DNA from 3 places in the Streptomyces sp. NPDC050704 genome. Region 2 is predicted to be linked to each of the others. Evidence: riboswitches for the same ligand, from Rfam matches in the RefSeq annotation. Region 2 holds a riboswitch; each other region holds the start of a gene.
What was found. Region 2 has a riboswitch for cobalamin ahead of AB0I18_RS22625 (ABC transporter substrate-binding protein). Riboswitches for the same ligand answer to the same signal wherever they lie in the genome.

Region 1 (10,014 bases), on a different contig from region 2:
CGGCGACCAGCTTCTGGTCCTCGGCACTCAGCAGCGCCACCGTCCCGAAGAAGGAGGCGAAGACGCCGCCGCGGTCGATGTCACCGACGACGAGCACGGGAAGCCCGGCGTTCCTGGCGATCCCCATGTTCACGATGTCGGTCCGGCGCAGATTGATCTCGGCGGGACTGCCCGCCCCCTCGCAGATCACCGCGTCATACGTGCCCCGCAACTCGGCGAGGCACTCCAGCACGGTCCCGAGGAGCTGTTCCTGCCGTCCTCCGTGGTAGCCGCGCGCGCTCATCTCGCCGACGGGCCTGCCCATCAGTACGACCTGGCTGTTGCGGTCGCTGCCCGGCTTGAGCAGTACGGGGTTCATGAGCGCGGTGGGCTCGACGCGCGCCGCCTGCGCCTGCATGGCCTGCGCGCGCCCGATCTCCGCGCCCTCCCGCGTGACGAACGAGTTGAGCGACATGTTCTGCGCCTTGAACGGCGCGACCTTGACGCCCTGCCTGACCAGCCAACGGCAGATCCCGGCGGTGACGACGCTCTTGCCCGCGTCGGAGGTGGTGCCTGCGACGAGCAGCCCCCCACCACTCATGACGTACGCCCCTTCGTGAGGAATCCCTTGGTGAGCAGCCGCCCGGCGACACTCACGCCGAGCGCGAGCAGGTTCACGCGCCGCGAGAGCCGTACGGCCCGCTCGATGTCCCCGACCTCCACGGCCCGCCCCGCACCGTTGAGTACGGGCCGGTGCTCGACCCTTCCCGCGTACGAGAGCGTCCCGCCGAGCCGCACTCCGAGCGCCCCCGCGAACGAGGCCTCAACGGGCCCGGCGTTGGGGCTAGGATGCTTCGCGGCGTCGGTACGCCAGGCACGTACGGCCCCTCGCGGATCGCTCCCGGCGACGGCGGCGAGCACGGCGGTCAGCCGGGCCCCCGGCCACCCCATGACGTCGTCGAGCCGTGCCGAGGCCCAGCCGTACCGCCGGTACCTGGGCGACCTGTGCCCGACCATGGCGTCCAGCGTGTTGACCGCCCGGAATCCGACCAGGCCCGGAACGCCCGCCGCGGCGCCCCACACCAGGGCGCCGACCACGGCGTCGGAGGTGTTCTCGGCGACGGACTCGACCACGGCCCGGGCGATCCCGTCGGCGTCCAGCGCCTGCGGATCCCGCCCGCACAGATGCGGCAGCCGCTCCCGGGCCACCTCGATGTCCCCGGCGGCGAGCGCCCCGCCGATCGCCCGGGCCTCGCGCCCGAGGGACGTGCCCCCGACGACGGCCCAAGTGGCGGCGGCGGTCAGCGCGCTGGAGGCGGTGGGTGACGTACGTACGGAACGGGCGGCGGCAGCCGCGACGGACACGGCCCCGCCGGCGCACACGAGGGCGTGCAGCGCGCCCCACCCCCGGTGGTCCCGCCACAGCACCCGCTCCACGGCTCCCGCGGCCCGCCCGAACGCGGCGACCGGATGCCCCCGGCGGGGATCGCCGAGCAGCAGGTCACCGAGGAGGCCGGCGGCGGCGCCGTACGCGTGGACGCGATCGGCACGCACCGGTTCAGCCCGCCGTTACGTAAGGCAGAACCCTCGTCCGGAGAGAAGCCCTTGTATCGGGCCTGGGCACACTGGTCCACAACAGGCGGCCGCGCATGGTGATATGTCCTCACTCAGGGTGTCCACGCCCTGGTTCGACGAGACCGACGACGAGAGTTCCTGGCTCCCGGGGGGATTGATTCCCCGGTAACAGTGGCGGGACCGCGCCGGATTCGCACCGGCTTCCTCTCCTGCCGTCGTACATGGCTCCGGCAGTCCACCACGGCCCGAGAACAACCGTCAACTTGCTGTTGACCTGCGAAGGGAGAGTGTGCTGAGACCCACACACGGGCCCACGCACAGGTGGGGTGCGGGACGTTGTTCCGTCCCGCACCCCACCTGTTGACCTGCTTGACCTGTCGGAGGAAGCGCCGCTGTCAGGCGACGATCAGATAGATCCCGTACGCCACCGCCGCCGCGCACGCCGCGAAGCAGGCGTAGGCGCCGGTGGCCGCGAGGGCCGCCGAGCCGCCCTGGGCGGTGGCCGACTCGCGCTTGGAGAGGCCGAGGATGCCGAGGGTGAAGAGGGCCACGAGGGCGACGGTGACGATGAGGCTGACTCCGAAGACGGAGCCGAGGGCTGCCCAGTCGATGTGCATGCTGTTTCTTCCTTAGCGCTTCAGACCACGGCCGACGAGGCCGGCGGGTTCGCGGGCGTCCCGTCGGGAGCCGCGATGGTGGCCGACAGGTCCTCGGCCAGGTCGTCCTCGGCCGCGGCGCCGGCCGGGGGCGGGGTGACGGCGGCCACGGCCGTGGTCACCACACCGGGGGGCTCCTCGGTGTCGTTGACGTTGGTGTGGTCGATCACCTGGCGGCGGGAGGCCAGCCAGATCCCGGCGCTGGAGGCGACCAGGAAGACGGCGACGACGCCCGTGCCCCAGTTGCCGAAGGAGGTCAGGTACTCGGCGAGGGCGGCCACCAGGGCCGCGGCCGGCAGGGTCAGACCCCAGGCGACGAACATCCGGGTGGCCGTGGACCAGCGGACCACGCCCCCCTTGCGGCCGAGGCCCGCACCCATCACGGCACCGGAGACGGAGTGGGTGGTGGAGAGGGAGAAGCCGATGTGCGAGGAGGCCAGGATGACCGTGGCCGCACTGGTCTGGGCGGCGAAGCCCTGCTGGGGCTGGAGGTCGGTCAGCCCCTTGCCCATCGTGCGGATGATGCGCCAGCCGCCGAGGTAGGTGCCGAGCGCGATGGCCAGACCCGCGGAGAGGATGACCCAGACCGGCGGGTCGGAGTCCGGGGCGATGGCGCCACCGGCCACCAGAGCCAGGGTGATGATGCCCATCGTCTTCTGGGCGTCGTTGGTGCCGTGGGCGAGGGAGACCAGGCCGGCGGAGGCGATCTGCCCGGCGCGGTAGCCCTTCTTGGACGACTTCTCGCCGATGTTCCTGCCGAGCCGGTACGTCAGCCGGGTGGCCAGCAGCGCGGCGATACCCGCCACGACGGGCGCCGCGATGGCGGGGATCAGGACCTTGGTCACGAGCGCGTCGCCGTGCACGGCACCCAGGCCGGCCGAGGCGACGGTGGCGCCGATGAGACCGCCCATGAGGGCGTGCGAGGAACTGGACGGCAGTCCGACGAGCCAGGTCAGCAGATTCCAGAGGATCGCGCCGACGAGCGCGGCGAAGATCACCTCGGGCTGGATGCCGGATTCGTCGACGAGGCCCTTGGAGATCGTGTTGGCGACCTCCACAGAGAGGAAGGCGCCGACAAGGTTGAGTACGGCGGACATGGCCACCGCGACCTTGGGCTTGAGCGCGCCGGTCGAGATGGTGGTGGCCATCGCGTTGGCGGTGTCGTGGAAACCGTTCGTGAAATCGAACACGAGAGCGGTGACGATCACGATTCCGAGGAGGAGCGTGATGTGTTCCATTTACCCAGGCTTCTGTTGGACGTCAGTGGCACAGGGACCGTAGGTAACCTGGATGAACGGAAGATGAACTGGGGTGGGCGGCAGGGTGGCCCGATAGGGGTGTCGCCACTCCGCTTGTGGCGAAGTGGCGACGGTGATCCTCGAACAGAGGCGGAATACCGGGCTCCGCTACCCCTTCGCGAACCTCTTGAGCTGAGCCGGCGATCCGTTGAAGAGATTCTGATCACCCGGCAGGCTGCCGCTGCCGTTGTCGTACTGCCAGAACGTCCAGAACCGCCAGCCCGACGGCAGCGACCCCGCCGACGCGCTGTAGCGAGCCAGCCAGAGCGGATGGTTGGAGGCGAAGGCGGCGCTGTTTCCGGTGCACATCTTCCACCAGTTGAAGTTGGTGTAGATCACCGGGCGGCGGCCGGTCTGCCGCTTCACCTCGTCGCTGAAGCTCTTGATCCAGCTGACCATCCCGCCCTTGCTCAGGCCGTAGCACTTCTTCTTGCCGTACGGGTTGTACTCGATGTCCAGCGCGGGCGGCAGCGTCCAGCCGTCCGCCCGCCAACTGCCTCCGTTGCGCAGGAAGTACGCCGCCTGCGCCTTGCCGGACGACTTGTGCGGCAGTGCGAAGTGGTACGCCCCGCGGACCATGCCCACGTTGCGTGAGCCGTTGTACTGCTGGCCGAAGTACGGGTTGCGGTACGTGGTGGACTCGGTCGCCTTCACGTAGACGAATTTGGCGCCTTTGCTCTTCGCGCTCGACCAGTTGACGTTCTTCTGGTGCGAGGACACGTCGTGGCCCTTGGGCTTGGCGGCTGCCGAGGCAGGCACCTCGAAGAGGGCGGTTCCACCGAGCGCCAGTGTCGCCACGGAGGCCGCGACGAGACGGGCACGCTGACGGGACGGTTTGCGATCACGAGCCATGGTTCCCCCCGGAATGGCGGCGCGCACGAAAAATCTCCCAGAGATTACTGGAAGATCCCTGAAAGCCCGTCGTATGCCGGTCATTCGTTCACGGTTGGCGATTCATGCCCATCTGTGACCTTTCGAAGACCGGGATTCCGCCCTAAAGTGCCCTCTCCTGCGCGGTGTTGAGGCACCCGGCTGGCAGGATCGCGGCATGACTGAGCAGCGGCGGGACGCGGGAGACGGACGGGACGCGGGGGAGCGGAGCGTGCCCCGGGCGCCCGAGGCACTGGAACAGGCTTGGGACGACCTCGTGGCGACGGCCCGCCGGTCGGTGTCCGACGGTCTGGTCGTCGGTACGTCGGGCAACGTGTCGGTGCGTGTCGGGGACACCGTCCTGGTCACCCCGAGCGGAGTCCCGTACGACCGGCTGGGCCCGGAGGACATCTGCGGGGTCGCTCTCGACGGCCGGCGGGTGCTCGGTTCGCTCGTTCCGACCAGCGAACTGCCCATGCATCTCGCCGTCTACCGCGCCACCGACGCGCGGGCCGTCGTCCACACCCACGCCGTGCACGCCACGGCCGTCTCGACCCTCGTCACTGAGCTGCCGCTCATCCACTACATGGCCGCCGCGCTGGGCGGCGCCGTCCGCGTCGCCCCCTACGCCACGTACGGCACGGAAAAGTTGGCCGAGAACATGCTCCAGGCCCTACGCGATCGCACAGCCTGCCTCCTCCAGAACCACGGCACCCTCACCTACGGCACCACCCTGCCCCAGGCCTACGACCGCACAGCCCAACTGGAGTGGATGTGCCGCGTGTGGCTCACCGCGTCATCCCTCCCGGGCCACACACCGACACTCCTCTCCGAGGCGGACGTACGAGAGGTGGAGGACCGACTTCGGGGGTACGGGCAGCCGGGGGTGAGTGAGCCGGAAGTCTGAGGGCTGCTTCCCGAGCGGTCCGGGCGCGCCCCAAAGGGGCGCGGGGAACTGCGCGACCAGCCACGACGCACCCGCAGACAAAGACACCGCGACCAGGCCGCCCGCACCATTCCGGCGGCCCCGAACCCACCGCATCCCCCGCAGACCTCCCACTCCCTGCGAACAACAGAGCCGCACCAAAACACGCCTGCCCCGCTCCACTGGCCGACAACGGGCTCCGTCAGGAGACTGGACCCGTGCGCACCGTGAAGCCGACGACCGCAGCCGTCACCACCGCCCTCACCGTCGCGATAGCCGGCGCGGCCACCGTCGCGGCGGGCCGCTTCGCCAGCGACGCCGCCCTGAAGGCGCCGCCGGGCAAACCGCTGCCCACCGAACCCCGCCTCACCGTGCACGCCACGGCGGCGGGCCGGATCACCCTGACCCGCGCGCTGGCCTCCCAGCGCCCGGGCGTGTACGGCCTCAGCGGCGACGGCAGTCACGCGGTCGTCGGCCCTCTCCTGGACGCCGCCCCGCACCCCGCGGACACGGTCGTACGCCGCCTGGAACGCGTCACCCACGGCACGCTGGAACCCGGCGCGAAGGTGTGGTTCACCCCCGGCGTGCACATCGGCAACCCGAGCGCCGCCCTCGGCCTGGACCACGCCGACGTGGACGTACCCGGCGAACTCGGCGCCCTGCCCGCCTGGTTCGTGCCCGCCGCCCGGGACACCTGGGTGATCACCGTGCACGGCCTCGGCGCCACCCGCGAACACCCCATGAACGTCATGGAGTTCCTGCACCGCCACCACTTCCCGGTCCTCGACCTCGCCTACCGCGGTGACCTCGGCGCCCCCCGACCGCCGGACGGCCTGAACCACCTCGGCGAAACGGAGTGGCGCGACCTGGACGCGGCCATCCGCTACGCCGTCCGCCACGGCGCCGAGCGGGTCGTCCTGCACGGCTGGTCCACCGGCGCCACCATGGCCCTGCGCGCCGCCGCGCACTCCGCGCTGCGCGACCGGATCTCGGGGCTCGTCCTGGACTCGCCCGTCCTCAGCTGGGAGACCACGCTGCGCGCCCTCGCCACGGCCCGCCGCACCCCGGGCGCCCTGCTGCCGCTGGCCGTCCGCGCCGCCCAGGGCCGCACGGGCCTGCACGGCGACCGCACCCAGGGCGCCGCCGACCCCGATCGGCTCAAGGTGCCGGTCCTCGTCCTGCACGGCCCCGACGACACGGTGGCCCCGTGGAACCTCTCGCGCCGCCTCGCCGACCGCCGCCCCGACCTCGTCAGGCTGCACACGGTCCGGGGCGCCCCGCACGGCGCCATGTGGAACGCCGACCCGGCCGGCTACGAAGAGGCCCTCCGCCGCTTCCTCACCCCGCTCATGTAGCCACCCGGCTCCGCTCATGCGGTCACCCGTGCAGCCACCTCCGCCGCCTTGTCGGCGGGCTTCCGTTCGTCGTTCCCCCAAGCTTCCGTTTAACCCCGTACCACCTGGTCGTTCCCGCCTCACGAGCGCTCGCCGGGCCCGGTCCGCCGGCCGCCCCCGTCGCCCTCGGCGGCATTCCGTTTGGGTTTTCGGACCGTCAACGGGAAGACTGCCCCCGTGACGTCCCGTATCCCGCGCGACTCCAGGCTCCGACTCGTCCGCCCGCGAACCCTGGCCGCCGCCCCCCGAGCGATGACCCAGCGGCCCACGCGCCGACCCGCACCCCGCCCTCCCGAGGGCACACCGGCACCGGCGGAACTGGCCCGGATGGCGCGCGCCGTGCTCGCCGGCGCGGCCCGCGTCGCCCGCTGGGCCGACGCCGCCCTGAGTGCCGGCCGGGCCCGTGACGGCGCGGCCTCCGACGGCAGCCCCGAAGGCGGGGGCACCCTGTCCGACGCGACCGCCCAACGGGCCGCCGACGAGCTGACCCTGACACCGGCCCAGGTCCGGGCGGACTGGGACACCGCGCGCCTCGCGGGCCTCGTCGAGGTGCACGGCGGCGTCGCGCGCCCCGGCTGGCGGCTGCGTGCCTGGCACCGCGACGACAGCGCCGTACTGCGCGGCTGGGTCGCCCTCTTCGACGCCTGGTCGATCGCCCACCCCGGCCCCGACGGGCGCGAGCCCGCCGCCGTCGCCGAGGTCGTCTCCGCGATGCCGCAGGTCCTCTCCTTCCTCCAGCTGTCCGCAGGACCGGTCCCTGTCACCCAACTCCTCGACCTGCTCGAACAGCGCGTCACGGAACTGCGCACCGAGCGCTGCGAAATCCCGTACGGCCCGCAGCCCGAGCCCTCGGAGGACCCGGCCGAGGACACCCCGCTGGCTCCCCTCCTCGACTGGGCCCTGCACGCCCTGGCCGCCGTGGGCGCCCTGACCTGGGCCGACGGCCAGGCCACGCTCACCCCGCTCGGCAGCTGGGCCGTGTGGGTCAAGCTGGAGCAGATCTGCGTCGCCGCGCAGAGCCCCGCCGGGAACATCGAGCAGGGCGCTGAGGACATGCTCCGCGGCTGCGCCCGGCTACGGCCGAACGCCGCCCGCGCCGAGTACCGTGCCTGGCTCGCCGCTCGCCCCGTCGGCAGCGCCGTCACCGAACTCCTCGACGCCGCCCGTGGTGAGGACGCCCTGCTGCGCGGGCTCGCCTTCGAGGCCCTGCGCGTCGTCGGCGCCCCCGCCGAGCCCGACGTACGAGCCGTGGCCGAGGAGACCCATCTGCGTCCGTACGCCCTGCTGTGGCTCGCCGAGCACGACGGGCACGACCCCGAGGACGCGCACGAGGTGCTCACCCGCGCGGAGGCCACCTGGCTGTGGGTGGACACCGCCGCGGCCGTCGCCGACCACGGCGAAGCCCCGCTGCTCGTCCGGCACTTGGAGTCGGCCGTGCAGGCCACCGTGCCCGCGCTCCTCGACGAGGTACGGGCGGTCGGGCATCCCCGCACCGTGCAGGTGCTGGTCGCGCTCGCCGCCGCCCATCCCGACCCGGCCCTCGCCAAGGCCGTACGCCGGGCGGCCTTTCAGGTGCACACCGGGGGAAGCTAGCCGCCCCGCGAAGCGGTTCGCTCCGCGGAGCCGCATGGTGTCACCGCCCGGCGCCCCCGCGGGGCGCCTTTCGTCACGCAGTTATCTCGGGGGTGTACGTGCCGAAGCTCCAGATGTTGCCCTCGACGTCCCGGGCCATGTAGTCCCGCGACCCGTAGTCCTGGTCCGTCGGGGGCATCAGGATCTCCGCCCCGTGGTCGACGGCCCGCTGGTGGTGTGCGTCGATGTCGTCCACGACGACGTACACCCCCGTGTGCCCCGCGCCCTTCATCGCCTCGTCGAAGCGACCGCCGCGGCCCTTGGAGCCGAGTATCACCGCGCCGTTCCCCTGCACCAGCTCCGCGTGCATCACGGTGCCGCCCTCGCCCTCGTACACCGACGCCTCGGTGAATCCGAAGGCCTCGGTGAGCTGCTTGATCGCGGCCTTGGCGTCCGCGTACAGCAGCGTCGGGTAGATGCTCGGGCGTCCGCCGCCGATGCCTGCCATACCGACCACTTCCTCTCGTCCGACCGCTGGAACCCTGCCGAAATGTGACCTGCTCCACAGTCTTGCACCCGGCACTGACAACGCCCCGCCGAGCTCGTGGGACCTGTGCACGTGAGGGCACCCGGCCGGGCACCGCCGGGCAATGAGCGTCACAGTCCCGAACACCCGCACGCAGAAAAAATGCTTGCACCGCCCCGTTAGACTTGGCCCATGGCCATTCTCCTCGCGCACTAGACGGCGTGAACGACGTCAGCCGCCCGCCCCGTCATCAACCCCGCCCAGGAGTCTGTCCGTGATTTCCGCCTCCGGTATCGAACTGCGTGCCGGCGCCCGCATCCTCATCGAGTCCGCCACCTTCCGTATCGCCAAGGGCGACCGCATCGGCCTGGTCGGCCGCAACGGAGCGGGCAAGACGACGCTCACCAAGGTCCTCGCGGGTGAAGGCACCCCCGCCGGCGGCACCGTCACCCGCTCAGGCGAGGTCGGCTACCTCCCGCAGGACCCGCGCACCGGCGACCTCGACCAGCTCGCCAGTGACCGCATCCTGTCCGCGCGCGGCCTGGACACCCTGATCCGCAAGATGCGCGAGAACGAGCAGCGCATCGCCAACGGCTCGGGCGCCACCCGGGAGAAGGCGATGCGGCAGTACGAGCGCCAGGAGACCGAGTTCCTCACCAAGGGCGGGTACTCCGCCGAGGCCGAGGCCGCCACCATCGCCGCCGCGCTCAACCTGCCCGACCGCGTGCTCGGCCAGCCGCTCCATACGCTCTCCGGCGGTCAGCGCCGCCGCATCGAGCTGGCCCGCATCCTGTTCTCGGACGCGGACACCCTGCTCCTCGACGAGCCCACGAACCACCTCGACGCCGACTCGATCGTCTGGCTGCGCGACTACCTGAAGACGTACCGCGGCGGTTTCATCGTGATCTCCCACGACGTCGACCTGGTCGAGACGGTCGTCAACAAGGTGTTCTACCTGGACGCCAACCGCTCCCAGATCGACGTCTACAACATGGGCTGGAAGCTCTACCAGCAGCAGCGCGAGGCCGACGAGAAGCGCCGCAAGCGCGAGCGGCAGAACGCCGAGAAGAAGGCCGCCACACTGCACTCGCAGGCCGACAAGATGCGCGCCAAGGCCACCAAGACCGTCGCCGCGCAGAACATGGCCCGCCGTGCCGACAAGCTGCTGGCCGGCCTGGACGCCGTGCGGAAGGCGGACAAGGTCGCCAAGCTGCGCTTC
Region 2 (10,014 bases):
CTCCGGCGGGCACGGACGCGACCCCGCCCACCGTGATGTCCCGCTCGCTCTCGCTGGCCTCGCCGCCGGTGACGAAGGCGTGGGCGAGGACGACGGAACGGGTGCCGGGCGCGCGCGTGGCGAGGTCGGCGCGGACCCGGTCCATGGCGGCGGCGAGCACGGCCTCGTGGCCCGCCTTGTCCACCGCGAACTCGTCCTTCACGAGGGCCGGTTCGAGATAGGGCAGCCCGTAGAAGGCCACCTCACCGGACTCGTCCTTCATCATCACGGGCGTGCCGCACGCCGAGGGCTCGGTCCGCAGATGGATGCCCGCGCGGTCGATGAGCCCGGCACCGACGCCGAGCCGGCGCGCCGAGTCGTGGTTCCCGGAGATCATCACCGTCGGCACACCGAGGTCGGCCAGCCGGTGCAGGGCCTCGTCGAAGAGCTCGACCGCGGCCAGCGGCGGGACCGCCCGGTCGTACACGTCCCCCGACACGACCACCGCGTCCACGGCGCGCTCACGCACGGTAGTGACGAGGTGGCCGATGAACTCGGCCTGGGCATCGAGCATGTTCACCCGGTGGAACGCCCGGCCCAGATGCCAGTCGGAAGTGTGCAGGAGCCTCATGATCCCCGAGACTAACGGCCGGGTCGGACATCACGGGCGGCTACTCCCGTATCGGCCCGTTATGCGTCCCCGTACGCCTCTCCGCCCAGTTCGAAGCCCGCTGTCCCGGCTGTGACGTCGGCCAGCCATCCCCGGAAGGCCTCCACATCGGCGTCCGGCAACCCGATCTCGATCGTGACGGCCTCCTCGTAGCGCACGTCACGCACCTCGCGCCCGGTCGACCGCAGGTCGTTCTGCACCTTGCCGGCCCGCTGGTGGTCGACCGTGACGGTGGCGAGGCGAAAGCGCCTGCGCGTGATCGTCCCGAGGGTGTCCAGGGCCTCCCCCACCGCTCCGCCGTAGGCCCGGATGAGGCCGCCCGCGCCGAGCTTGGTCCCGCCGTAGTAGCGGGTGACGACGGCGACCACGTACCGCATGTCCCGCCGCAGCAGCATCTGCAGCATCGGGACGCCCGCGGTGCCGCCGGGTTCGCCGTCGTCGCTCGCCTTCTGGACGGCGGCGTCGGCGCCGATGACGTACGCGAAGCAGTTGTGCGTGGCGTCCGCGTGCTCCTTGCGGACGGCCGCGACGAAGGCCTGGGCCTCCTGCTCGGTGGCCGCAGGCGCGAGGGCGCAGAGGAAGCGGGAGCGGTTGATCTCGGTCTCGTGCACGCCTGCGCGGGCCACCGTGCGGTACTCGTCCTGCATCGGGCCAGCGTATGCGCCCCACGCGCGCGTGCCGCCGTCCGGTCCGCCGAGGTCAGTCCTTCTTGCTCTTCTTGCCGCGCGGCACGGTCATGTCGGTGAGCAGCGCGGCGCCCGGGCCGAGGGACTCCCAGCCGCGGCCGTACCAGGCCAGGACGGCGATCGCCGATGTGGGGAACTTCGTCCGTACGTCGTCCAGCGTGTCGTCGACGCCGTCCCCGGCCAGGGTGAGCACCAGCTCCTCCAGACCGGGGTTGTGCCCGATCAGCAGCAACGTCTTGACCTCGGCGGGCACTTCGCGGACGACCGTCAGCAACTCCGGTACGTCGGCCGCGTACACCCGCGGATCGAGGTGTACGGGAGGGGGCGTGCCCCACTGCCCGGCGGCCAGTTCCCAGGTCTGCCGGGCGCGTACGGCGGTGGAGCAGAGCGCGAGGTCGGGCAGGCAGTCGGCCTCGGCCAGCGCGCGCCCGGCGGCGGGGGCGTCGCGGCGGCCGCGCGGCGCGAGCGGCCGCTGGTGGTCGGGGACGCCGTCCGGCCAGGCGGACTTGGCGTGCCGCAGCACGACCAGGCGGCGCAGCGGGCCGCCTCCGGCGCGCGCGGTCATACCGGGCCCTCCCGGCCGATGTCACGGGTGAGTTCGAGCCCGAGGAGCCGGTCCGCGTAGGCGTACGTCTCGAAGCGGGCACCGTCCGGAACGGTCCCCGAGGTCGCCACCTTTCGCAGGACGCCGAGTACGGCGGGCACGTCCAGATCGTCCTCCCAGGCGGCGCGCAGCTGGTCGCGTACGGGATCGGGGATGGGTCCTGACGGCTTGGTGGCCCAGGCGGCGACGGCCCCGCGCCAGCGCCTCAGCTTCTCCTCGGCGTCCGCGAGGTCGGCCGCGGCGAGCCGCAGGGGCTCGCGGCGGGGACGCGCGAGCAGGGCGAGGCGCAGGGCCGAGGCGCTCTCCTCGTCCTGGGCGCCGCTCTCGTCGTCGACCGGGGCGACCTCGACGCGCAGGCCGCCCGCCGCCTCGCCGCCCAGGCCGAGCACATGCAGGACCTGGGCCTCGCCCAACCCCGTTCCGCTGTCCCGTTCCTCCTCGAACGGCCGGATGCCGAGCGCCCGGGCGCGGGCCCGTAGTTCCGTGTGGTCCGCCGCGCCGGTCAGCACGGTCCAGACGGGCGTCCCGCCGAGTTCCAGGGCGCGTACGAGGACGTCGGCGACCAGGAGCACCCGCAGGCCGGTGGTGTCGGGGCGGGGCACATGGGCCTCGACACGGGTCAGGCCCCGACGGGCGGGGGTGGCGTCCGTGGGCACGCCGATTCGGGGGTCGGTGATACGCAGCACGGCTTGAGCGTAGGCGTGTGAGGGGCCGGGCGCAGGGAGGCGGACGTCATTCCGGACACGCGTTCGCGGTTCAGGCATCCGCGGGTCGGCCCACGGTGCCCAGAAAGCGCACGTGAGGCCGGTCGTCGGGGCCGCCGCGCGTGACGGCGGCGCGGACTCCGTACACCTCGGCGATGAGCTCCTCGGTGAGGATGTCGCCCGGGCTGCCGCAGGCCACCACGCGCCCCTCGCGCAGGACGACGAGCTGGTCGCAGTACATCGCCGCGAGGTTGAGGTCGTGCAGCGCGACGACGCTGGTGACGGGGAGCGAGGTGACGAGGGTCAGCAGGTCGAGCTGGTGCTGGATGTCGAGGTGGTTGGTCGGTTCGTCGAGGAGGAGTTCGCGCGGTTCCTGGGCGAGTGCGCGGGCGATCTGCACACGCTGGCGCTCGCCGCCCGAGAGGGTGTGCCAGGACTGGTGGGCACGGTCGGTCAGGCCGGTGCGGCGCAGGGCCCGGCGGACGGCCTGTTCGTCGGCCGTGGACGCGGGGGTCCAGGCTCGGCGGTGCGGTATGCGGCCCAGGCGTACGACGTCCAGGACACTCAACTCGACCTGGGTGTCCGCCTGTTGTTCGACCACGGCGATCCGGCGGGCGATGTCGCGGCGGTGCAGTTCGGCGAGGGGACTGCCGTCGAGTGTGACGACGCCCGAGACCGGAGCGAGGACGCCGGCGAGCAGGCGCAGGAGGGTGGATTTGCCGGACCCGTTCGGTCCGAGCAGGCCGACGGTGGAGCCGGGGGCCGGGGTGACGCTGACGCCGTCGAGGATGAGACGGCCGTCGGCGGTACGGCTGACCCGGTCGGCGCGGAGGCCCCGGTCCGTCTTCTCGGCCTCGGTGCGGAGGCCCTCGTCCGTCTTCTCGGCCCCGGTGCGGAGGTTCTCGTTCATCGCGTCCGCCTCGTCCGGTACAGCACCAGCACGAAGACCGGCACTCCGATCAGCGAGGTCACCACGCCCACCGGCACATCCTGCGGGTCGAGGACCGTACGGGCCAGGGTGTCCACCCACACCAGGAACACCGCCCCGGCGAGGGCGGCGACCGGCAGCAGCCGTGCGTGCCCGGAACCCACCAGCGCCCGGGCGGCGTGCGGCAGGACGAGACCGACGAAGCCGATCGCGCCCGCCGAGCTGACCAGCGCGGCCGTCAGGAGTGCCGTGGCGCAGAGCAGCACCAGGCGGGTACGGGCCACGGACACCCCGAGCGTCGCGGCGGCGTCCTGGCCGAAGGCGAACGCGTCGAGCGTGCGCGCGTATCCGAGGCACACGAGCAGCGTCACCGCGAGGACCGCCAGACAGAGCCAGACGTCGGTCCAGCCCGCGCCGCTCAGCGAGCCGAGCAGCCAGAACAGCACCCCGCGGGTGGTCTCGGCGTCGGCGGCGGTCATCACGACGAAGGAGGTGAGCGCGGAGAAGAGCTGCATCGCGGCGACGCCGCTCAGTACCACCCGGTCCGTCGTGTCGCCGAGGGTGTGGCTGAGCAGCAGGACGAGCCCGAACGAGACGAGCGCGCCGAGGAACGCACCCGCGGAGACCGACACCAGGCCGCCGCCGGCCCCGAGGACGACGACGGCGACCGCGCCGGTCGAGGCTCCAGAGGAGACCCCGAGGACGAACGGGTCGGCGAGCGGATTGCGCAGCAGGGACTGCATCACCGCGCCGCACACGGCGAGGCCGGCCCCGCACACCGCCGCCAGGAGCGTGCGTGGCAGGCGCAGCTGCCAGACGATTCCGTCCCTGATCGGCGTCAACTCCGAGCTGCCCCAGCCGAGATGGGCGGCCACCACGGACCAGACGTCACCGACCCGGATGTCCGCCGGGCCGATGGTGATCGCGACGGCGACGGACGCGCAGAGCAGACCGGCACCGCCCACGGTGAGCAGTCCCAGGCGGAACCGCGTCACCCTGCCAGGCCGAACTCGCGCAGGGCCGCGGCGACCTGCTCGACGCCCTCGACCGTGCGGATGGTCGGGTTCATGGCCTGCCCGCTGAGCAGCACGTACCGCTTCTTTTTGACCGCGGTCATGTTCTTGGTGACCGGGTCGGACTCCAGGAACTCGATCTTCTTCGCGGCGGACTCGGCGGTCTGCGACTTACGGGTCAGGTCGCCGATGACCAGCACGTCGGGATCGCGGTCGGCGACCGTCTCCCAGTTGATCTGGGGCCACTCCTCGTGCGTGTCGTCGAAGACGTTCTTCGCGCCGAGGGAGCGGGTGATGACGCCGGGCGCGCCGCAACAGCCCGCCATGTAGGGGGAATCGGAGTTGGCGAACCAGTAGAGGAGGGTGACGTCCGAGGCATCGATCCCCGAAGTGGCCTTCTTCATGCGCCGTTGGAGCTCGGCGACGAGTCGCTCGCCCCGGTCCTCCACACCGAACACCTTGGCCAGGTCGCGGACTTCGCCGTAGATGGCGTCGATGCCGAGCGGCGTCTTGCGTGCGCCGTCCCCGTCGCCGGTGTTGTCCTTGCCCGCGCAGTCGGAGGGCGAGACGTACGTGGGCACGCCGAGCTTCTCGAACTGGTCCCGGGTGGCCACGCCTCCCTTGCCGAGCGTGGACACGAACGAGGCGGCGACGAAGTCGGGGTCGGCGTCCAGGACCCGTTCGAAGGAGGGGTTGTTGTCGGCGATCCGCTCGACCTTCGCGTTCGCCTTGGCCAGGCTCTTCAGCACCGGGTCGGTCCAGGTGGCGGTGCCGGCCATACGGTCGGCGAGCCCCAGCGAGAGCATGATCTCGGTGGTGCCCTGGTTGAGGGAGACCGCGCGTTGGGGCGGTGACTCGACGCGTACGGTACGGCCGCAGTTGTCGAGGGTGACGGCGGTTCTGGACGCCGCGTCGGACGCGGCCCCCGAACCGCAGCCGGTCAGCAGAAGGGCCCCGGAAAGGAGCAGGGCGGCAGGGCGGGCGGGACGTGCGATCGGCACGGGAGTTCCTCAGACGTCGAGGGCTCGAACGCGGAGCCCGGTCGTACGGTGCTCCCCCGCCGTCGTCGACCGCGGGGGCCGCCAGCAGGTCTTCGGACTCGGGGTCACCCGGACGAAGCGCCTTCCCGGACCGCCGTGTTGGTCCAGTGGCCGATGCCTCGCCCGTCACCCTCACCGCTGCGCGTCAGCTCCGGATTTCCACCGGATTCCCTGACCCACGTACATGGGTTCGACTGGCCTCGGCAAGCTATCACGTACCGGTAGAGGGCCGGTCGGAGGCCTGGACGGCGGCCGTCCGGGGAATCGCCGCGGCCGGCCCGCTGTTGTGGGCGACAGCAGAGCAGGCACCCATCGCAGGCACACATCCCAAGGAGGCCGACCGTGTACGGCGACCCGGCAACGATCCGCAAGATCCTCACCGAGCTGGGCGACACCTGGGCGGTCGTCGGCCTCTCGTCGAACGAACGGCGGGCCGCATACGGCGTGGCGGACGTCCTACAGCGCTTCGGCAAGCGCGTCGTCCCGGTCCATCCGAAGGCCGAGACGGTCCACGGGGAGCAGGGGTACGCCTCCCTCGCCGACATCCCCTTCGAGGTGGACGTGGTGGACGTGTTCGTCAACAGCGACCTCGCGGGTTCCGTCGCCGACGAGGCGGCCGCGATCGGCGCGAAGGCGGTCTGGTTCCAGCTCGGCGTCATCGACGAAGCCGCGTACGACCGCACCCGGTCCGCCGGGCTCGACATGGTCATGGACCGCTGCCCCGCCATCGAGATCCCGCGCCTGGGCTGACCCGCGGTACGGCCACGCACGGCCACCCCGGAGTCTGGGGCTCCGGCTCCGGCTCCGGGCTCCGGGCGGCGCCACCGCTTCCGCGACGCGCCGTCTCGTGCTCGTGCTCGTGCTCGTGCTCGTGCTCGTGCTCGTGCTCGTCAGCGCGCGCCTACCACCTGCGTTGCGCCGAAGTCTCTCCGTCGGCGGCGCGTCCCGCGGTGTTCGACGGTGCCGAGGGGGCCTCGAAGAGCGAGCCGGGCCGTGCGGGTGGTTCCACCACAGGGGCGGCCGCGCGTCGGCGTGCCGACTGCCGACCCCAGTCACCGTCGCCGAGGACCAGCATCGGGTCGAACATCACCACCACTCCCGCCAGCAGCAGGAAGATGCACGGCCCCAGGAGCATGGGAAGCAGGATCGAGTGGGCGGAGTCGCCCGACCATGACATGCCGGTGGCGTCGTTGAGGTTCACGCTGACGGCCGCCATGCCGGTGTAGTGCATGCCGGACACGGCGATGCCCATGACGAGGCTGGCTCCCAGGCTCGTCAGGAAGCCGCGGATCGCGATCGCCGCCCAGAGCGCGGCGGTGGCGGCGCCGATGGCGATCACCACGGAGAGCGTGACGATGCCCATGTCGTACCGGAGGTCGCCGTTCAGACGGATGGCCGCCATGCCTATGTAGTGCATGGCGGCCACGCCGAGACCGGTGAACGCACCCGCGACGAACAAGGTCGTCCAGCTCGCGCCGCGGTAGCCGACGGCGAAGACGCCGAGGCCGACCACGAGGATCGCCACGGCGAGACTGAGGATCGTCACACCGACGTCATACCTGAGGCGGGTTTCCTCGACCTGAAAGCCGATCATGGCGATGAAGTGCATCGTCCAGATCCCGCAGCCGATCGATACCGCTCCGAGGGCCAGCCAACCCGGCTTCCAGGACTTCTCGTTGCGCAGTGACCTGGTGATGCAGCGCAACCCGAGGGCGCTTCCCAGACATGCCATGACGTAAGCAGCCACGGGTGTGACCGTCCCGTAGCTGAAACCGTCGATTGTGCCTTGCATTGCCAACATCCCCCCGGATACGGCTTGTTCCGGAGGCCAGATCTACGTGCCGTAACCGTGCGGGAGCAAGCGGTTTCGGTTGATTCGCAAATAATTGCATATGCCATCAATCAATTCCGGTCAGTGATAATCACTTTCCGGCCAGAGGGAGTCATTCCCGTGGCGTGACTCCGCACCCATGTGCAATGGGCAACAAGTTGCGGTCAGCGCTCCCGCCGGGACGTCACCGTGAACTGCGCCCCGTCCGGGTCCCGCAGCACCGCCTCCGTCTCGGACGCCCCCGCCTGGACGGTCCCCCCGTGCGCCAGCGCGGAACGGACGCAGGCGTCGACGTCGGTGACCGCGAAGTGGATCTGCCAGTGCGGCCGGATCGTGGGGTCGGGGGCCGCCTCCACCGCGCCGGAGTGGATACGGGCCACCACGTCGCCGTCGCTGCGCAACACGACCTCGTCGCCGTCGTAGTGCACCTCGCAGCAGCCGGGCCGCGAGGTGGCCCACTCCAGGACCTCGCCGTAGAACATGGCGGCGTCGAAGGCGTTGCGCGTGTGCAGTCGCACGAAGGCGGGGGCGGCCCGGCGCCAGGACTCCCACCCGGCCACGAGCTGCCCCTCCCAGATGCCGAACGCCGCTCCGTCCCGGTCGGCCAGCAGGGCGACCCGGCCCGGCGGGAAGGCGAGGGGCCCGACCGCCGTCGTACCGCCGCGCTCCCGGCCCCGGGCGGCGGCCTCGTCGGCGCTGGACACGGCGAAGTAGGGGGTCCAGGCGACAGCCATCTGCCACATGGAGGCCACGGCCGCGATACCCGCCACGGGCACCCCTTGCGCGTACGCGATCCGGAACCGTTCCATCGGCTGGGCCGACCGGAACCGCCAGCCCAGCACCGCCTGGTAGAAGTCCTCCGCGGCCGGCTGGTCGCGCGCCGTCAGGCTGACCCAGCACGGGGCGCCGAACACCGAGTGGCTGGAGATGACGTCGCTTCGGAGCGTTGTGTCGCGGTTCATCGCAGTACCGTCCTGGTCGTGCCGACCGACGCGCTCGGACGCCGAACAGCAGCGGAAGCACCCTGGGGGCTAGGGGCTTCTGATGGATCTCCGCGGCGTCACGACGCCCGGCACGCTCCCCCACTGCCTTAAGGGCGTGGGAGGTGCCCCCACTCGCCGCACCGGACGAAAGCCCAAGTAGCTCCGCTACGAGGACTCCCGCCCGGCACGCCGAGAGCACGCACCGAACGCCGCTCCTTCTTCCACGGAGATCCATCAGAAGCCCCTAGTTCCGTCACCCCCAGCATCCCCCGCCCCGGCGCCCCGCGCTCCTCACGCATCACCCGGGCCACGCCTGAAAGCGGGTCGCAGCAGGTCCCGAGTACCCGGGTGCCGCGGCCGAAACGAGGCGCCTCAGCCGTGCGGGGGCCGGTCGCCCAGCCGGTGGTCGGCCGGATTCAGCGCCTCGTCCACGACCCGGCGCAGGTGGCCGCCCCGCAGGGAGCAGATCACCCGGCGGCCCTCCTTACGTGTGTTGACGAGGCCCCCGAGGCGCAGCCGGGCCGGGTGCCGGCCGACGGCCGGGCGGCGGCGCAGAGCCAGGCGGGTGCGGTCCCCAAGGAGGGCGACGAGTTCGGCGGCCAGGGCGAACTGCTCCTCGCCCGGGATGTGCGGGTGCTCAGCGTTCGCAAGTGATAGGTACATGCATGCGTTCGTACGCACATAACGGCGGGCTCAGGCGACCCCGAGCCCCTCCAGCACCACGGCGTTCGGCAGCTCCACGAACGCCTTCCCCGGCACCAGCAGCTTTCCGCGGCGACGGCCGCTGCCCACCAGGACGTACGGAAGGTCGGCCACCGCCGCGTCCACCAACACCGGCCAGCCGGCGGGGAGTCCGATCGGCGTGATCCCGCCGTACTCCATGCCCGTCTCGCCGGTGGCCGTGTCCATCGGCGCGAACGACGCCTTGCGCGCGCCGAGTTGGCGGCGCACCACACCGTTCACGTCGACCCGGGTGGCGGAGAGGACGATGCAGGCGGCGAGTGTGGTCTCCCCGCCGCGCTTGCCGGCGACGACCACGCAGTTCGCGGACTGGCCGAGGAGTTCCGGTCCGTAGTGCTCCAGGAAGGTGGCGGTGTCGGCCCACTCCGGCTCGGTGTCGACGTACACGATCTGGTCGGCGGGGACACTGCCGGTCCACTGGCGTACGGCATCGGCGACCGGGCCGGTCAACTCGTCGAGGCGGTCGGGAGCGGGCGTGGCGTTGTCGAAGTGTCCGATGGGTGCGCGCATGACGGCACGCTAACAGCCGCCCGAACGGCCCCGGGCGGGGGTCTCAGTGCACGCCGGGGACCGACACCGTCAGGACCATCTTCAGCGGTACGTCACCGGTGTTGGCGTACGTGTGGGGGGCGCCGGCCTCGAAGGAGACGCTCGCGCCCGCCGGGACCCGGTACTCCACGCCGTCGACGGTGAGCGTCAACTCCCCCTCGGTGACGTGGATGAGCTCGACCGTGCCGACGGGGTGCGGGTCCGAGGAACTGCCCTCGTCCGGCATCAGCAGCCAGTCCCACATCTCCAGCGGGCCGGGCGCCTCGGCGCCCGCGAGGAGCCGGCT
Region 3 (10,014 bases), on a different contig from region 2:
GCCACCGCTCCCAGGCTGCTGTGACGGTAGCTTCGGATCCTGCCTCCGTGCAGGCCGGCTGCGATGTTCTTTGCAAGGCGCCTGCCTTGTCGCACGGCGTGCTGAGCGTTGGGCACCGTGTGCGCCCCCGGCACGGGCGAAGCCAGATCGGGAACAGCCGCACCGTCGCCGGCCGCCCACACATCCGGCACAGGCTCGCTGTCAAGGCAACCACCGCCCAGCCGAACTTCCTGGTGCGCCGGTGCTTCTTGGCGCGGAACCCGCCGATCCGCATCCGCGCGTACGAGCCGATCTGGTCAAAGGCGTGGGCCGCCTTCGGCGCCAGGCCGAGTTCGGCCAGCAGGCCCTTCAGCCGCTCCAGGGCAGCTTCGGCCTGCTCGCCGCTGGCACACATCACCACCGCGTCGTCGGCATAGCGCACCAGCACCCTGTGATCCCGTGATCCCGTGTCGACCACACCCGGTCCAGCCGGTGCAGATAGACATTGGTCAGCAGCGGGGAGACCACCCTGCCCCGCGGAGTGCCGGACACCGGCCGACGGACCTGACCGTTCGCCATGACCCCGGCCCGCAGCATCGCGCGCGCAGAGGCTTGAGAACCCGAGCGGTCCACGACAGGTTCCTCGACCGCCTGCATCAACTTCTCAGGATCAATCGCCTCAAAGCAGTTGGCGATGAAGGCCTCGTCATAACTGCGCTAACGCCGCACCCGGGGCATCCCCAGACCGATCCACGAGATGATCTCCCGCTGGATCTCGTTGTTCCCGCCGCCGAAGGTGAAGATCACGGCCGAGCGGTAGCCGCGCTCCAGTTCGCCGTGGAGCACCGCGCCCGCCGAACCCTCCTTGAGGACACCGGCCGCCGCGACGACCTCCATGAGCCAGGCGTAGGCGTCCCGGCGGGCCTCGGAGCCGTACACCTTGACCGCGGAGGCGTCCTGCGGGGTCAAGGTGCCCTCCTGGACGGCGTTCACCATCTGCCAGTTGAGGAGTTTCATCGCGTCGAGCTTGGTGTGGGTCTGGGCGAGGCGACGGCGTACCCAGGGCAGGTCGACGACGCGGCGACCGTCGGCGAGTTTGGTCTCCATGGCCCAGCGCTGGACGTCGTGCAGGGCCCGGATGGCCATGGTGCCGTGCGCGGCGAGGGTGACGCGCTCGTGGTTGAGCTGGTTGGTGATCAGCCGCCAGCCCTTGTTCTCCTCGCCGACCCGGCGGGAGGCGGGGACGCGGATGTTCTCGTAGTAGCTCGCGGTGGTGTCGTGGGAGGCGAGGGTGTTGATGAGTGTGCAGGAGTAGCCGGGGTCGGAGGTCGGTACGAGGAGCATGGTGATGCCCTTGTGGGGCGGGGCGTCGGGGTCGGTGCGGACCGCGAGCCACACCCAGTCCGCCGTATCGCCGTTGGTCGTCCAGATCTTCTGCCCGTTGACCGTGTAGTGGCCGGTGGCTTCGTCGCCATCCCGGACCGCGCGGGTCTTCAGCGCGGCCAGGTCCGTGCCCGCGTCCGGCTCGCTGTAGCCGATCGCGAAGTCGATCTCGCCGGAGAGGACCTTCGGCAGGAAGTACGCCTTCTGCTCCTCCGTGCCGAACTGCATGATCGTCGGCCCGACCGTGTTCAGCGCCATCAACGGCAGCGGTACGCCCGCCTGGGCGGCCTCGTCGAAGAAGATGAACTGTTCCATCGGGCTCAGGCCGCGCCCGCCGTACTCCTTCGGCCAGCCCACACCGAGCCAGCCGTCGGAGCCGAGCCGCCGGATGGTGTCACGGTAGAAGCGCTTCTGCGTCGCCGGGTCGCCGTACCGGGCATGCACATGGTCCGGCACCAGATCGGCGAAGTAGGCGCGCAGTTCGGTGCGCAACTCCTGCTGCTCCGGCGTGTATTCGAGATGCACGGCGCCTCCTGGATCCCACTGGCCTGCTGCCGGCCTGCTGCTTCGGCTGTCCGGACTGACGGCGCACACCGTAGAACCTGTTGCAGAAATTGGGAATGCCGGTGACGTACGCACCTACGCGAAAGGCCCCCGGACGGTGGTCCGGAGGCCCTTCTGTGAGCGACTCTGAGTGAACGGCTCAGTGTGCGACGGGAGTTGCCCGCGCTTCGGGCGACTTCCCCTCGGTCCTGGCCGGCTTGGGGGCAAGTACGCGCTCCGCGAGCACTCCGAAGACCAGCCCGAAGGCGGTCCACAGGGTGACCTGGATGGCCAGGGCGGCGAGGCGGTACTGCCAGAGGAGGGTGCCCGGGAAATCCTTCGGCACCTCGTTGAAGGACGGCAGGAACACGTACGCGAGTCCGACGACGAGCACGAAGAACGCACCCGCGGCGATCGTGGCGTTCCAGTTGCCCAGACGCCCCGCGAGACGCTTGCCGAGGATCACGGTGGCGACGGCGAGCAGCACGCTCAGCGCCACCATCAGGAAGAACAGGGCCGTGCGCTGGTTGAGGGTGTCGGGGTCGCCGACGGCCGGCGGGTTGGCGGGGTACTTCAGGAACGGCACGACGTAGACCGCGAGCAGGCCCGCGGTCGCCAGCAGCATGGCGCTCGCGCGCGGCCCGAAGCGGCCGATCCTGCCGAGTGCGAAGCAGTACGCGAGGGCGGCGATCCCGCCGAACGCGACGCCGTAGACGAGCACGCCGGTGGACAGGCCGCCGGTGGACTGCATCGTACGGCTCACGAGTTCGGTCCCACCGTGTTCGTGGGAGTGGGACTCCTCGAACGCGATGGCTTCGTCGACGCGGGGTTCGCCCAGGAAGTAGGAGACGACCAGGGCGAGCAGGCCCGCGGCGAGACCCGCGAGCATGCCGCGCACCAGGAGGTTTCTGACGGTGACGGAGTTCATGGAGTTGTCCTGTCGGTCCCTTTGGTCACTTTCGCCGTCAGTGGCAGGGGAAGCCGAGCAGGTGGCGGGCGTCGTGCACCCACTCGTGCACGCCCTCGCCGGAGACCAGGGAGGTGGCGCCCTGTTCGGCGCCGACGAAGTAGAGCAGCACCAGCATCAGAACGCCGAAGAAGACCGCCCAGGGGGCGATCGCGCCGATCGGCATTTTTGCGGGTACGGCAGGGGTGTTCACGGTCGGCTGAGCGACGGACTGTGCCATGTGGCAGGACCTCCTGGGGAACTCGCGTCCCATCGTGGTGGTGCATGAGGACGACGGCCACGGGTCTGACTTGCCCGGCCTTCACCGCTCCTGGTGGGGGCGGTTGGTGCGGGGCTTACAGTGGCGCGACCGTGCCGGATTTCCACCGGCTTCCGTCGAACCGTCGTCAATATCGACGAGAAGGTACCGCGAAGCGGAGGCGCGGCCAAGGGCGCATGGGGTGACGGGCGTGCGCCGGGCACCTGGTCACGCCACCAAATCCCGGTCGGGGCAAGGGTATTGAGTACGTGTGGAGTGCGGGAGTGGGCCGATGACCAGCCGAGTGATGTTGATCTCACCAGCGATGAGTGTGGCGCTGCGAGAAGCGCGTTTCGATGACGGATGCCCCGTCGAAGCGGCCGGACTGCGGCTCGCCGAGACCGCCGCGGCCTCGCTGCCCGCCGCCGACCGGGTCTTCGTCTCGCCCGGCGTGCGCTGCCGGGAGACGGCCGTGGCACTCGGCCTCGATCCGGTCGCCGAGCCCGGGTTGGCAGGCCTGGACGTGGGCCGCTGGCGAGGCGCGACCCTCGCCGAGGTGAGCTCCGATGAACCGGAGGCGGTGGCGCGATGGCTCGCGGACCCTTCGTCCGCCCCGCACGGCGGTGAGTCGGTACGCGATCTGTGCGAACGGATCGCGAAGTGGCTGGAATCGGTGGCAGGGCTCGGCTCGGGCCGGATCGTCGCCGTCGTCGAGCCGGAGGTCGTACGCGCCGCGGTGGCCGGGGCGCTCGGAGCTCCGGAGTCGGCGTTCTGGCGGATCGATGTGCCGCCGCTGACCGCGACGGAGTTCAGCGGACGGGACGGGCGCTGGAATGTACGGGTGGGGCGGGCGCTCGGGGAATGACGCCCGGGTGGCGCTTCGCGGCGGGGCGGGGCGTGCGGTCGGAGTGACCGTCTGACCGGCTGATCACGCAGCTCACACAGCTCACGCCGGGGAAGGAGACCTCCAGCTCCAGTCGTGCGGCGGCGAGGCTCGGCCCGCTCACTGGCTGGCTGGCTGACCACCGTTCCCGCCCGTCGTCCTCGGGCCATCGTCGTCGGTCCGGCGGGGCCGTCAGCCAAGCAGGGCGAGAAACTCCGTGCAGGCCCGCGCGCAGTCCCGGCAGGCCTGGGCGCCCTCTTCGGCGCCGGGGCCGCGGTCGAAGACGTGCGCGGTTTCGAGGCAGACGGCGCGGCACCACTCGACCTGGGCACGCATCCCCGCCTCGTCGCTCTGCACGGTCTCCTCGGCGAGGGCGCGGCAGGTCGCGTCGCACACTTCCGCGCACAGGATGCCCTTGCGCCGCAGCTGTTGCTGATCATCGGGGCCGTCGAGGTCGGCGAGGCTCGCGCGCAGGGCGCACACCCGGGCGCACTCGGTGCAGGCCTGCGCGCAGGCGAACCGATCCTCGAGGAAACGGACGAGTTCCTGCTGCTCTGTTGCTGACACGTCGTTCGGGTAGCCGGACACCGTCACGCCAAACCCTCACCGGTCGTGCTGGTCCACGGCGGCCACCGGCCGTAGGACGGGGCTGCTGTCCGACGCCCTGCCACCGCTGTCCCTTCGTGACCGTCGTCAGTCCGGCAGTACCAGTCGTCGTCAGTCCGGCAGTACAAGCCGGCAGGTCTCCCCCGGCTCCACGCGGACCGCGTGGCCCGGCAGCCGGACGTCGATGGGCGACCGGTCGGAGGCGGGCACCGCGATCTCCAGGCTGCCCCGCTCCAGGCGCAGCCGTACGCCCCAGTGGCCCTGGTAGCGGAGGGCGAAGCCGTAGGAGGACAGCTCGGGCAGCGGGACCGGGTCCAGCCACAGGGCGCCCTGGCGCGTTTCGAGGCCGGTCAGTCCGCGCTGGACGAGGTCGAGGGTGCCGGCCATGGCGCCCAGGTGGATCCCCTCCCCCGTGGTCCCGCCCTGCAGATCGGCGATGTCGCCCTGGAGTGCCTCCTGGCAGAACTTCCACGCCTCGGCGCGCCGGGCCCTGGCGAGCACCCAGCCGTGGACCAGGCCGCTGAGGGTGGAGCCGTGGCTGGTGCGGTGCAGGTAGTAGTCGACGGTGCGCCGCCAGGTGTCCGCGTCGAGGCGGTGGCCCAGCCGGCGGAACAGGCCTTCGAGTTCGGCGGGCGAGAAGAGGTAGCCGAGCATCAGGACGTCGGCCTGCTTGGACGCCTGGTAGCGGTTGACCGTGTCGTCCTCCGCCTCCAGGATCCGGTCCAGGCGCCGGATGTCGCCGTACCGCTCGCGATAGCCGTCCCAGTCGAGCTCCACGAGGTCGCCGTAGCCCTCGAACTGGCTGATGACGTCGTCGTGGAAGGGCACGTGCAGGGTGCGGGACACCTCCTCCCACAGTTCGAGCTCGCCGGCGTCCAGGGCCGTCCGCTCGACGAGTTCCCGCCGACGCGGTTCGGGCAGGGCCTGAAGCACTTCGAGCGTACGGGTCAGCACCCAGGCGGCCATGACGTTCGTGTACGCGTTGTCGTCGAGGCCGGGTACCTCGGCTCCGGGGTAGGCGTCGTGGTACTCGTCGGGCCCGACCACGCCCCGGATGCGATGCCGCCCCAGGCTCTCGTCGTAGCTGGCCGAGTCGGCCCAGAAGCGGGCGATCTGCAGCAGCATCTCGGCACCCTTGGTGTGCAGGAACTCGGCGTCCCCGCTCGCCTCGCAGTACTGCCACACGTTGTACGCGACGGCCGAGCCGACGTGGTGCTGGAGCCGGGAGTGGTCGGGCAGCCAGCGCCCGGAGCGCGGGTTGAGATGCAGCTCCTGGGTCTCCTCGCGGCCGTCGCTGCCGCTCTGCCAGGGATAGAGCGCACCGGTGCGGCCGATGGCGCGGGCGGCGGAGCGGGCCTGTTCGAGGCGCCGGTGGCGGTAGTGGAGCAGCGCGCGGGACACCTCGGGGAAGTGCAGGTCGAGGTACGGCAGGACGAACAGCTCGTCCCAGAAGACATGCCCGCGGTACGCCTCGCCGTGCAGTCCCCGGGCCGGTACGCCCACGTCGAGGTCGGCGGTGTGCGGGGAGAGCGTCTGCAGGACGTGGAAGAGGTGCAGCCGCAGGATGCTGCCCGCCTCGCCGGGCACCTCCAGTTCGGCTCGCCGCCACAGCTGGCCCCAGGCCGTGCTGTGCGACTCCAGCAGATCGTCGAAGCCGGGCGCCTCGCTCACCCGGTCGATCGCGGCGCACAGCGGGTCGCTGATCGCCGGGTCGTGCGAGGTGTGCAGGGCGACGCACTTGTCGACGGTGGCGGTGCGGCCGGGAGCCAGGTCGAGGCGCGTGCGCTGGGTGGCGCGCAGGGGGCCGTGCCGGGTCGTGACCGGCGCGTCCGCGGTGAACCGGGCCGCCATGCCGACGCGGATGTCCGAGGTACGGGTACGGCAGCGCAGCCACACCGTGTCCGGGGCGGCGGTGTCGGTGTGCACGTGGGTCAGGTGGCGGCCGTCCAGGTCCGCGTAGCGGGGCACGCCCCCGTTGGCGACGGCCCCGTCGAGGGCCGCCTCGACCTCGATCTCGCCGGAGAAGTTCTCCGCCGTGAACTCGGTGCGCAGGGCCGCCAGATGAGGGTCGGCCATGTGCACGATGCGCAGTTGGCGCACGGCCAGGGTGCGGCCCTCGTCGTCGCGGTAGCGCGTACGGCGCTCCAGCAGGCCGGTGGACAGGTGGAGGGTCTGGTGGTGGTCGAGGACCGTCGCGGTGTCGGGGGTGAGCCACGCTCCCGGGCCCTGGCCGCCGTTTCCGTCACCGTCGCCGAGCAGGCGGAAGCGGAGCGGGAGCCAGTTGGGCAGGTTGACCATGTCCTCGTTCTCGACCCGGCGTTCCGCCACCTCGGAGGTGAGCCGGTTGTAGCAGCCCGCCGCGTACGTGCCCGGATAGTGCACGTCGTCCGCCACGCACTCGGGAATCGCTCCGCGGGTCGCGAAGTAGCCGTTGCCCAGCGTGCACAGGGATTCCCTGAGCCTCTCGTCCGCGGCATCGTAGCCCTCGTAGTCCCAGGTCCAGCCCGTCACGTCGGTACGCCTCCCTCGGTCTCCTCGGTCTCCTCGGTCTCCTCGGTCTCCTCGATGAGTTCTCCCAGGTCGCGGACGACGAGGTGGGCGCCGTGCCGCAGCAGTCGTTCCCGGGTACCCGGACCGGCCGTGCGATCCACCCCGATGACCAGAGCGAACCCTCCCCGGCGGCCCGCCTCCACTCCTGCCAGGGCGTCCTCGACGACGGCGGTGCGGCCGACGGGGATGCCGAGCCGCCGGGCCGCCTCCAGGAACAGGTCGGGCTCCGGTTTGCCCGGCAGGCCCAGCCGGGCCGCCTCGCCGCCGTCGACCAGTACGTCGAAGAGGTCGCGTACGCCGGCCCTGGTCAGGAGTTCACCGGCGTGGCGGGACGCGGAGGCCGCCGCGAGGGGCATCCCCTCGCGCCTCAGCGCTCGCAGCAGCCGCACCGTCCCCGGGTAGGCGTCGATGCCCTCCTCGCGCAGCCGCTCGGTGAACAGCCGCTCCTTGTCGGCGGCGACCTCGCGCACCGTCTCGGCGGGCAGGTCGAGGCCGCGTGAGGCGAGAAAGGCGGCGGCGCCCTCGAGGCGTGACTTGCCGTCCACGTACCGCAGATAGTCGTCGTGCGTGTCGAACGGGCGCCGCTGGTCGGGGTCTTCGGGCGGTTGGTCGCGCAGGAACGCGTCGAAGGCGGTCTTCCAGGCGGCTGCGTGCACCCGGGCCGAGTCGGTGATCACTCCGTCGGTGTCGAGGACGACGGCCCGGATGTCCCGCAGCGCGGGTGCGAGCCCGCCGGGGGACTTGCCGGACGGGGCGGGCCGGGGGTTCACGGCCGCTCCGCCACGTGGCCGGTGAGGTCCGGCGGTCGGTTGCCGCAGCCCCACTTGTCGTAGCGGCCGGAGTCCTTGACGAGGTCGCCGTGGTTGGTGCCCACTCGGACTGGCACGGTCATGAGTACTCCGTAGGTTGTCGGGCGGCAGGGCCTTGCGGGCCGGTCCCTCGCCCCTGGCGCGGGGCACCCTGACGGCCGGGTGGTCTTCGGCCGCGTCGTGGAGTACCCCGTCCAGCGGGACCGAAGCCCGCGCCGCGTGTACGGCGCCGGTTCGTCGGCGAGCATCGGATGGCCGGTGCGCTCGTGCGCGGGGCAGCGCCGGGCCCGCACCACGGCCGGCGCGCACCCGCGAGACATCGCCTCTTCCGGCACCGGTCTTCGGGCACCGGCTCGGTGGAGACCCTCACGTCGGGGATGCGCCGGCGGGCGTGTTCCGCCGCGGAAGGCGACGATGCTCCCGGCGAACATCTGCACAGAGCCTGCGGAGCCGACGGATCCCGCCGGCCCAAGACCGGTCTCTACGACGGCGGTTCGCCGCCCGGCCGGGCGGCCTTCAGGTCGGCGAGCAGTTCCGCCTGGCCCGCGAGAACCCCCGACAGGATGGTCCGCGCGACTCTCAGCAACTCCGCCACGTGAGGGCTGGTGAGCGAGTAGTACACCGTCGAGCCCGCCTTGCGGGTCACGACCAGATTCGCGCGTCGCAACACGGCCAACTGCTGGGACAGATGCGCCGGCTCGATACCCACCTCGGGCAGCATCTCCGCGACCGCGTACTCCCGCTCGCTCAGCAGTTCCAGCACTCGGATACGCGCCGGATGCCCCAGCGTCTTGAAGAACTCGGCCTTGAGTTGGTACAGCGGCGTACTCATGCTGCCGCCCTCTCCCCCACCGGGCCGCACGACCGTCCCGGCCGGTCCTCGGCGCACAGCATCCACCCACTCGTCACACACATACGGCCCATCCTCCCTGAGGCCGGCGGCTCCGTCGCCCAAGGGGGGCCGGTCCCCGCTGCCATGCGGCTCAGAGGGGAGGGCCGACTCAGAGGGGCAGGGTGATCCAGATGCTCTTGCCCTTCTCGTCGGCGTCGCCGCGTACGACCGCGGTGCCGCCGAGGCCGAGCGTGAGTTCCATGACGGTTCCGAGCCCACCGGCGCCGGCCGCGATCCCGAGCAGGGACGGTTGGTACGGGTGACGGTCGTGGACGGCGAACGCCAGACAGTCGGCGCCCGCCGCGTAGATGACCGTGAGCTGCGGTGAGAGCGCGGCGGCGTGCCGGACGCTGTTGGTGACCAGTTCGCCGAGGATCAGGAGCGCCGGATCGACCGCGGGGTGGCGAAGGCTGATTCCCCACTCCTTGAGGATCTGTTCGGCGGTCTCACGTGTGATCCGTACCGCGGACGGCACCGCGGGAAGGGTCAGCACGTGGCGGTGGGGCAGAGCTTCGAGGGTCATGGCCGTCAGGCCTTCACCGCGGCCGTGCGCGGGGCGGCGGGGCCGGCGCCGCTCATCGGACCGCCTCCTCGTTCGCGGTGCGGGCGTCCGGGACGCTCTTCGATCGCGGGACGACGGGCAGCAGGCCGGCCGACCGCAGGTGGTCGCGGGCCCCGTTGATCGCCTCGGGGGTGGTGGCGTACTCACGGCCCTCCCTGCGCAGCAGGCCGAGCGCGCCGACCGAGTCCAGGGCCTGGCGCTGGCCGGGACGGATCCCGGAGGTCATCACGATGATGCCGCGCCGGTTCAGTTTCTCCACCGCGTCCTTGAGGACCAGCGCGCCGGTGGCGTCCATGGTGCTGACCCGGGACAGGCGCAGGATCACGACCCGTACGTCGGCGACGTCGGTCAGCTCCAGCAGGAAGCGGTGGGCCGCGGCGAAGAACAGCGGCCCGTCGATCCGGTACGCCACGATGTGCTCGGCCAGCAGTGCGTGTTCCTCGGCGCTGTGGTCGCCCCGGTCCAGCGGCACCTGGTCGAAGCGGGCCTGCTTGGCGACCGCGCGCAGGGCGAGGCCGCCCGCGACGACCAGGCCGATGATCACGGCGTAGACCAGGTCGAGTGCCAGGGTGGCGACGGCGGTGAGGACGAGGATCACCGCG

Region 1: it holds a riboswitch for cobalamin, as region 2 does, so the genes downstream of both, AB0I18_RS29195 (cobalamin biosynthesis protein) here and AB0I18_RS22625 (ABC transporter substrate-binding protein) in region 2, are expected to answer to the same signal.
Region 3: it holds a riboswitch for cobalamin, as region 2 does, so the genes downstream of both, AB0I18_RS14505 (CbtB-domain containing protein) here and AB0I18_RS22625 (ABC transporter substrate-binding protein) in region 2, are expected to answer to the same signal.

The regions. Positions count from the first base shown of each region.
Region 1 covers NZ_JBFAHW010000055.1:23,773-33,786, reverse strand. The annotation lists gene AB0I18_RS29200 (cobyric acid synthase) at 1-580, opposite strand, end outside; gene AB0I18_RS29195 (cobalamin biosynthesis protein) at 577-1,533, opposite strand; cobalamin riboswitch at 1,666-1,810, opposite strand; gene AB0I18_RS29190 (hypothetical protein) at 1,950-2,171, opposite strand; gene AB0I18_RS29185 (inorganic phosphate transporter) at 2,192-3,448, opposite strand; gene AB0I18_RS29180 (lysozyme) at 3,617-4,360, opposite strand; gene AB0I18_RS29175 (class II aldolase/adducin family protein) at 4,557-5,285, shown strand; gene AB0I18_RS29170 (alpha/beta fold hydrolase) at 5,522-6,658, shown strand; gene AB0I18_RS29165 (hypothetical protein) at 6,875-8,290, shown strand; gene AB0I18_RS29160 (VOC family protein) at 8,364-8,777, opposite strand; gene AB0I18_RS29155 (ABC-F family ATP-binding cassette domain-containing protein) at 9,070-10,014, shown strand, end outside.
Region 2 covers NZ_JBFAHW010000037.1:65,431-75,444, forward strand. The annotation lists gene AB0I18_RS22595 (exonuclease SbcCD subunit D) at 1-610, opposite strand, end outside; gene AB0I18_RS22600 (YigZ family protein) at 670-1,296, opposite strand; gene AB0I18_RS22605 (histidine phosphatase family protein) at 1,349-1,900, opposite strand; gene AB0I18_RS22610 (hypothetical protein) at 1,897-2,625, opposite strand; gene AB0I18_RS22615 (ABC transporter ATP-binding protein) at 2,696-3,553, opposite strand; gene AB0I18_RS22620 (iron chelate uptake ABC transporter family permease subunit) at 3,550-4,566, opposite strand; gene AB0I18_RS22625 (ABC transporter substrate-binding protein) at 4,563-5,585, opposite strand; cobalamin riboswitch at 5,651-5,838, opposite strand; gene AB0I18_RS22630 (CoA-binding protein) at 5,967-6,374, shown strand; gene AB0I18_RS22635 (MHYT domain-containing protein) at 6,526-7,416, opposite strand; gene AB0I18_RS22640 (VOC family protein) at 7,620-8,417, opposite strand; gene AB0I18_RS22645 (transcriptional regulator) at 8,811-9,101, opposite strand; gene AB0I18_RS22650 (YbaK/EbsC family protein) at 9,132-9,689, opposite strand; gene AB0I18_RS22655 (XRE family transcriptional regulator) at 9,733-10,014, opposite strand, start outside.
Region 3 covers NZ_JBFAHW010000021.1:1,769-11,782, forward strand. The annotation lists partial or broken gene AB0I18_RS14485 (NAD(P)/FAD-dependent oxidoreductase) at 1-230, opposite strand, end outside; gene AB0I18_RS14490 (hypothetical protein) at 242-442, shown strand; gene AB0I18_RS14495 (acyl-CoA dehydrogenase family protein) at 697-1,887, opposite strand; gene AB0I18_RS14500 (CbtA family protein) at 2,066-2,833, opposite strand; gene AB0I18_RS14505 (CbtB-domain containing protein) at 2,871-3,092, opposite strand; cobalamin riboswitch at 3,130-3,272, opposite strand; gene AB0I18_RS14510 (histidine phosphatase family protein) at 3,403-3,975, shown strand; gene AB0I18_RS14515 (four-helix bundle copper-binding protein) at 4,186-4,560, opposite strand; gene AB0I18_RS14520 (glycosyl hydrolase family 65 protein) at 4,711-7,110, opposite strand; gene AB0I18_RS14525 (HAD-IA family hydrolase) at 7,107-7,919, opposite strand; gene AB0I18_RS14530 (hypothetical protein) at 7,916-8,041, opposite strand; gene AB0I18_RS14535 (metalloregulator ArsR/SmtB family transcription factor) at 8,440-8,790, opposite strand; gene AB0I18_RS14540 (ATP-binding protein) at 8,960-9,373, opposite strand; gene AB0I18_RS14545 (SulP family inorganic anion transporter) at 9,426-10,014, opposite strand, start outside.